2 regions of the Actinoallomurus sp. NPDC050550 genome follow, and region 1 is predicted to be linked to the other one. Evidence: riboswitches for the same ligand, from Rfam matches in the RefSeq annotation. Region 1 holds a riboswitch; the other holds the start of a gene.
What was found. Region 1 has a riboswitch for S-adenosylmethionine ahead of AB0I04_RS13710 (aminotransferase class V-fold PLP-dependent enzyme). Riboswitches for the same ligand answer to the same signal wherever they lie in the genome.

Region 1 (3,398 bases):
ACAACCACGAGGACTTCGGCCCGGTCAACCTCGTCACCGCGACGCAAGAGTCGATCAACACCGCGTACGTCAACATCGCCCAGAAGATCGGGAACGACAAGGTGATGGAGATGGCGGAGAAGCTCGGCATTCCCGAGTCGCAGCTGACCGCCAACGGCGCGAACACCGCCGTCACGTTCCCGCTCGGCGTCATCGACGTCAGCGTGGAGCAGCAGGCCGCCGCGTACGCCGCGTTCGCGTCCGAGGGCGTCTACCACGCGCCGCACGTCATCCGGTCGGTGACCGACCGGAACGGCAAGAAGCGCGTCGTCCCGACCACCGGCAAGCGGGTCTTCAGCACGCAGATCGCCCGGGACGCGACGTACGCGATGCAGAAGGTCGTCGACGCGGGCACCGGCACCAATGCCGCGCTGCCGGACCGGAACGCCGCCGGCAAGACCGGAACGACCTCGAGCGGCAAGCAGGTCTGGTTCAACGGGTTCATCCCGCAGCTGGCCGCCTCAGTCGGCATCTTCCGGAGCGACAACAAGGCGCTGAGCCTCCCCGGTTACTCCTCGTACGGCGGTGACCTGCCGGCCACGATCTGGCACAACTTCCTCGTCAAGGCCGACGCGGACATGCCGGTGAAGTCGTTCGGGGACCCGTCGGTGTACGTCGGCGGGCGCCAGTACCCGACGACGCCGGTCCAGCCGCAGCCGCACCCGAGCTTCTCGAGGCCCCGGACGACCAGGCCGTCCCACCCGTCCTCGCCGACTCACCATCCGCCGACCGGAGGCCCGCCGACCCACCTGCCCACCGGCGGCCCGACCGGCCAGCCCACGGGCCGCGTGTACGACGGCGGCGATCCCAACTCGATGTTCTGAGCGGCTGAGCGCCCGCGGCCCTACGGCGGCGGGCGCTCAGGCGTTCATTTGCAGGCCGTGGCGAGGGCGGCGGGCTGGCGCTGGACGGTGCTCTGCAGGCGCGAGATGTCGCGCGGGGTGATGCCGGTGCTGACGCCCCGCCACTCGGTCGCCATGCCGCTCAGCGTCCCGCTCAGCTTCTTGTCGTCGGACTCGCGGGCGAGCGCGTCGAACCGCGTGGCGAGGGTCGCCGCCGCTTGCTTCCACTGGGTGATGTCGTCCGGCGAGATGCGGTTCAGGGTCGCGTTGTAGGACCCGACCGCCTTGACCGCGTCCTTGCAGACCTGACCCTTGTTCGTGCCGACGCCGCATCCGGCCGCGCACACCGCGACCAGGACGACCCCCACCGGCCGCCGCCATCCACCCCGCATCGCCCTGCTCTCCCTTCGTCGAACTCCCGTGCCCGTATTCAATCGCGGAGAAGTGGTCACACGACGCCGAAACGGCGTTCTTCGGGCGAGTGCTCTATACTCACCGTCAGGTCACGAGTGCCAGCGCGAAGCCCCGGCTTGCTGGCCGGCAACCCTCCGTCCGTGGCGGGGTGCCCCGGGTGATGACCGGGTCCGACACGACCGTGCCGGACAAGCGCGGACCCCTCGCGGGGTCCCAGGCCCCGCCGGAGGTGCGTGTTGTCCGCTGTACTCGATCTGCCCCCCATCACCCGTCCCGCCCTGCGCGTCGTTGGTGAAGGCGTCCCCGTACCCCTCGCCGACGGCCGGACCGTTCCGTACGCGAACCTCGACTACGCGGCGAGCGCGCCCTGTCTGGAGGCGGTGCGCGACGCGCTCGACGCCGCCCTCCCCTACTACAGCAGCGTGCACCGCGGCGCGGGATACGCCTCGCAGGTGACGACCGACCGGTACGAGCGCGCCCGCGAGGTCGTCCGGGAGTTCGTCGGTGCGTGGCGGCGCGACGCCGTGGTGTTCACCCGCAACACCACCGACGCGATGAACCTCCTCGCGCACGCCCTGCCGCGCGGCACCACGGTCGTCGTGTTCGAGTCCGAGCACCACGCGAGCCTCCTGCCCTGGCAGCGCGGCAACCACGTCGTACGGCTCGCGGCCCCCGAATCCCCTGCGGCGGCCCTCGCGGCGGCCGGCAAGGCCCTCGCCGCGGCGCCGGCCGGGCCGCGCCTGCTCGTCGTCACCGCCGCCTCCAACGTCACCGGCGAGCTCTGGCCCGTCGCCGAACTCGCCGCCGTCGCCCGCGCGCACGGCGCCCGCATCGCGGTCGACGCCGCGCAGCTCGTCCCGCACCGGCCGTTCGACATGGGCGCGCTCGACGTCGACTACGTCGCCTTCTCCGGGCACAAGCTGTACGCGCCGTTCGGCGCGGGCTGCCTCGTCGGCCGCGCCGACTGGCTGCGCGCCGCCGAGCCGTACCTCCTGGGCGGCGGCGCCACCGCGAGCGTCGGCGAGCACGTGACGTGGTCGGCGGACCCGCAGCAGCGGCACGAGGCCGGCACGCCGAACGTCCTCGGCGTCGTCGCGCTCGCAGCCGCGTGCGAGGCCCTGACCGACTGGGAGACGCTCGTCGCGGAGGAGGAGCGTCTCCTGCGGCGGCTGCGGACCGGCCTGGCGGCCATCCCCGGCGTACGGGAGCTGTCGCTGTGGGGCGACGGGCACCCGCGCGTGGGCATCGTGTCGTTCATCGTCGGGGGCCGCGAGTCCCGCGCCATCGCCACCGCGCTGTCCGACCAGTACGGCATCGGCGTACGGGACGGGAAGTTCTGCGCGCACCCGTTCGTCCGGCGACTGGTCGGCGACGGGCGGGGCGGCTGCGGTGACGGCGACGGCACCGCGCTGCGGGCCAGCTTCGGCATCGGCACCACGGACGAGCACATCGACCGGCTGCTGACCGCGCTGCGGCGGCTTACCGCCTGACGATTCGCTCCGCTGCTGGTCAGCGGTATTGAAAGTGACACTTCGTCCGGGTAAGTCCGATCGGCTGCCGGTACTCGTGCGCGCCGCCGGTTTGCTCCCGGTACGGTGGACCTCTTGTGCAAAGAGCTTCCGGGGGGTGGCGAATGACCGGCACATGGGAGCCCGCAAACCAACTCGAGCAGCAGCTGAGCGACGCCCTACGCGACGGCGACCAGAACGCCTATTTCAAGCTGCTGAGCGTGGCGGAGCTCGTCCTTCCGCTGCCAAAGGTCGAGCCGGACCCCGGACAGCCGGCGTTCACGTGGCCGACCAGCACCCACGAGGGTCGCACCCACGTACTCGCCTACACGTCGGTCGAGGCGGCGCGCGCCTGCCTCGGCCCCGGCTACGAACACTTCGTCCGGATGCCGCTGGCGGAGATGGCGAACACCTGGCCGGACAGCGACTGGTGGCTCGCGGTCAACTCTGGGCTGCCGATCGAGGGATACCTGCCCGCCTGGTTCGTCGGACAGCTCACCGCGAACCTCCCGCCGGCCCAGGAGGCGCCGCTCGCTCCGGAGACCGGTCCCGCCGCTCAGCCGCCGGCGGAGCAGGAGGCGGCTCACGGGACGCA
Region 2 (3,398 bases), on a different contig from region 1:
CCCGAGAAGTGCGCGCGGCCGATGTCGGTCAAAAAGAGAATCCCTCAGGCGGAACTAGCGACGTCTACCGATAAATCCGTATACGCGGGCCCGAATTACCGCGCGGGAGAGCGGAGTGGGAGCCTCTGCCTCGGTCGTTTCGGCTGCCGAACGCACGATCCCCGGTGGTCACCGGGTCCGTAGACTCGGCGACCACCGGGGATCGCGGGTACGTCCTGATCACGGGGGGTCACCCCCGAGGAGGGCTCAGCCGCCGGCGACGGCCGGGATGATGGAGATCTGGACGCCGTCCGGCGTCGGCGTGTCGAGCCCGTCGGCGAACCGCACGTCCTCCTCGCCCACGTAGACGTTGACGAACCGCCGGATCTTGCCGTTGTCGTCGAGGATGCGCGCCGCGATGCCGGAGTAGCTGGCCTCCAGGTCGGCGACGACCTCGCGCACGGTCGAGCCCGTCGCCTTCACCTCGGCCTCACCTCCGGTGTAGCTCCGGAGGATCGTCGGGATGCGGACACTGATCGAGCTCACGCCAGACCTGCCTTTCGGAATGCCTCGATGGTCGGAGCGATGTTCGCGGACGGCACGGCCACCGGGGCCACCGCGTCAAGGGTCTTGAGACCGTCGCCGGAGTTGATGAAGACGGTCTCGGCGTCGGGGTCGAGTGCGCCGCCGGCCAGCAGCTTGCGGAGGGCGCCCAGCGTGACACCGCCCGCCGTCTCGCCGAAGATGCCCTCGGTGCGGGCGAGCAGCGCGATGCTGTCGACGACCTCTTCGTCGGAGACGTCCTCGATGGCCCCGCCGGTGCGGCGCACGGCGTCGAGGACGTACGGCCCGTCGGCGGGGTTGCCGATCGCGAGGGACTTGGCGATCGTGGCCGGCTTGACGGGCTGGACGACGTCGAGCCCCGCCTTGAAGGCCGCCGAGACGGGCGAGCAGCCGGTCGCCTGCGCTCCGAAGATCTTGTACGGCCGGTCCTCGACCAGGCCCAGCTTGATGAACTCCTGGAAGGCCTTGTCGATCTTCGTGAGCTGGGAGCCGGACGCGATCGGGATGACGATCTGCTCGGGCAGCCGCCAGCCGAGCTGCTCGGCGATCTCGTACCCGATGGTCTTCGAGCCCTCGGCGTAGTACGGCCGCACGTTGACGTTGACGAACGCCCAGTCCTCCTGCTCGCCCGCGAGCTCCGAGGCCAGCCGGTTGACGTCGTCGTAGTTGCCGTCGACGGTGACGAACGTCCCGCCGTACACCGCCGTCGTGACGATCTTCTGGCGTTCGAGGTCGGACGGCACGAACACGGCGCTGCGGATGCCGGCGCGCGCCGCCGCGGCGGCGACCGCGTTGGCGAGGTTGCCGGTGGACGGGCAGGCCAGGACCTTGAACCCGAGCTCGCGGGCGGCGGCCAGCGCGACCGCCACGACCCGGTCCTTGAACGAGTGGGTCGGGTTGCCACTGTCGTCCTTGACCCACAGCGACCGCAGCCCCAGCGACTCGGCGAGGTTGTCCGCGCGTACGAGGCGGGTGAAGCCGGGCTCGGTGTTGGGCGTGTCGACGACGTTCGACGGAACGGGCAGCAGGCCGCGGTAGCGCCAGATGTTGCGCGGGCCGGACTCGATCTGCTCCCGGGTCACGCCGGCGAGGTCGTAGGAGACTTCCAGGGGCCCGAAACAGAGCTCACAGGCGTAGCGAGGGCCCAGATCGTAGGATTCACCGCATTCACGGCACGTCAGTGCGGTCGCGGGGCCGAGGTTTCGGGCGGCGGACTGCGACATGGAGCGAGGCCTCTCTCCTCATCTTTCCCGTGCCACCTTGGTCACGAGCCGGAGTTGGCACCTGTCCCGGGCGGCCTCGCTGTCAGCGCGAGTTGGTCGCGTGCGAAGCACGCGGTGAACCGCATCTCCGGGAGGGTTGCCGGGGCTTCAACGGGCCGGTCCCTCCACCCCTCTGGATGAGCTTTATGAAGTTGTCTGTTGACCTGTATACGTGACTGACCGGTTCGCCGCCAAGCGCGTCTCAGGTCGCGAGACACCGCCGGGGCCGTACGCCGGGTCGCGAAGCGCCACGTGGGGCCCGGTCGCGGGATGACGTATCTGCGGGATGACGTCCCGAACCGCCCGCCATTCGACCTTCTTCGACCCTCCTTAACGTCGGCCGGTTACGCTCCCTCCATGGGTGACTCGCAGGTCCTCGTCGCTTCCAACCGCGGTCCGGTGTCCTTCGCGCTCGCCGACGACGGCACGCTGTCCATGCGGCGCGGCGGCGGCGGTCTCGTCTCGGCCCTGGCCGGTCTGGGCGGCGACATCCTGTGGATCTGCACGGCGCTGTCGGACGCCGACCGCGCCGCGGCCCGCCGCGCGGAGGACGGCCGGCTGGACGCCTACGGCGCCGGCGCCGTCCGCATGCTGGACATCCCGGCCGGCACCTTCCACCGCGCCTACAACGCCGTGGCGAACTCCACACTGTGGTTCGTCCACCACATGCTGTACGACAGCCCGAACACGCCGCACTTCGACGCGCGGTCCCGGCGGGACTGGCAGTCCTACGAGGCGTACAACGCGGCGTTCGCCGACGCGCTGGCCCGGGACGCGCGGCCGGGCGCGAAGGTGGCGATCCAGGACTACCACCTGACGCTCGCCCCCGGGATGCTGCGCGAGCGCCGACCCGACCTGAAGATCGCCCACTTCTCGCACACGCCGTGGGCGCCGCCGGAGTACTACCGGCTGCTGCCGGACGACATCGGGCGGCAGGTCCTCGAGGGCATCCTCGGCGCCGACCACGCCGGTTTCCACGCCCAGCGCTGGGCCGACGCGTTCATCGACTGCTGCGCCGCCGTCCTGCAGGCGAAGGTCGACCCGGTCGCGGGCACCGTCACCCACGCCGGCCGCGTCACGCGCGTCGGCGTGCACGGGCTGGGGATCGACGGCGAATCCCTCCGAGCGCGCGCCGCCGAACCCGACGTACAGGCCCGCAAGAAGGCCCTGCGCGAGCAGGTCGGCGACCGCCGGCTCATCGTGCGGATCGACCGTACGGAGCTGTCCAAGAACATCGTGCGGGGGCTCGCCGCCTACCGTGAGCTGCTCGCCAAGCACCCGGAGTGGCACGGCCGGGTGGTGCACCTGGCCTTCGCCTACCCCTCCCGCCACGACCTGCCGGAGTACCGCGAGTACACCGCCGCCGTGCAGCGGATCGCGGCCGAGATCTCCGACGAGTTCGGGGACGCCACGTGGGAGCCGCTGATCCTGCAGGTCAACGACGACTATCCGCGCTCGCTGGCGGCGTACGGCCTGGCCGACGTCCTCCTGGTCAACCCGATCCGGGACGGCATGAACCTCGTCGCCAAGGAAGGGCCGGTGCTGTCGGAGCGGGGCTGCGCCCTCGTGCTGTCCCGGGAGGCGGGGGCCGCC

Region 2: linked by a shared signal. The riboswitch ahead of thrC (threonine synthase) and the one ahead of AB0I04_RS13710 (aminotransferase class V-fold PLP-dependent enzyme) in region 1 are both predicted to bind S-adenosylmethionine.

Annotation. Positions count from the first base shown of each region.
Region 1 covers NZ_JBFAJC010000008.1:79,058-82,455, reverse strand. The annotation lists gene AB0I04_RS13720 (transglycosylase domain-containing protein) at 1-863, shown strand, start outside; gene AB0I04_RS13715 (hypothetical protein) at 908-1,273, opposite strand; SAM riboswitch class IV at 1,383-1,496, shown strand; gene AB0I04_RS13710 (aminotransferase class V-fold PLP-dependent enzyme) at 1,574-2,785, shown strand; gene AB0I04_RS13705 (SseB family protein) at 2,929-3,398, shown strand, end outside.
Region 2 covers NZ_JBFAJC010000019.1:23,051-26,448, forward strand. The annotation lists gene AB0I04_RS25410 (MoaD/ThiS family protein) at 247-525, opposite strand; gene thrC (threonine synthase) at 522-1,766, opposite strand; SAM riboswitch class I at 1,782-1,949, opposite strand; gene AB0I04_RS25420 (trehalose-6-phosphate synthase) at 2,163-3,398, shown strand, end outside.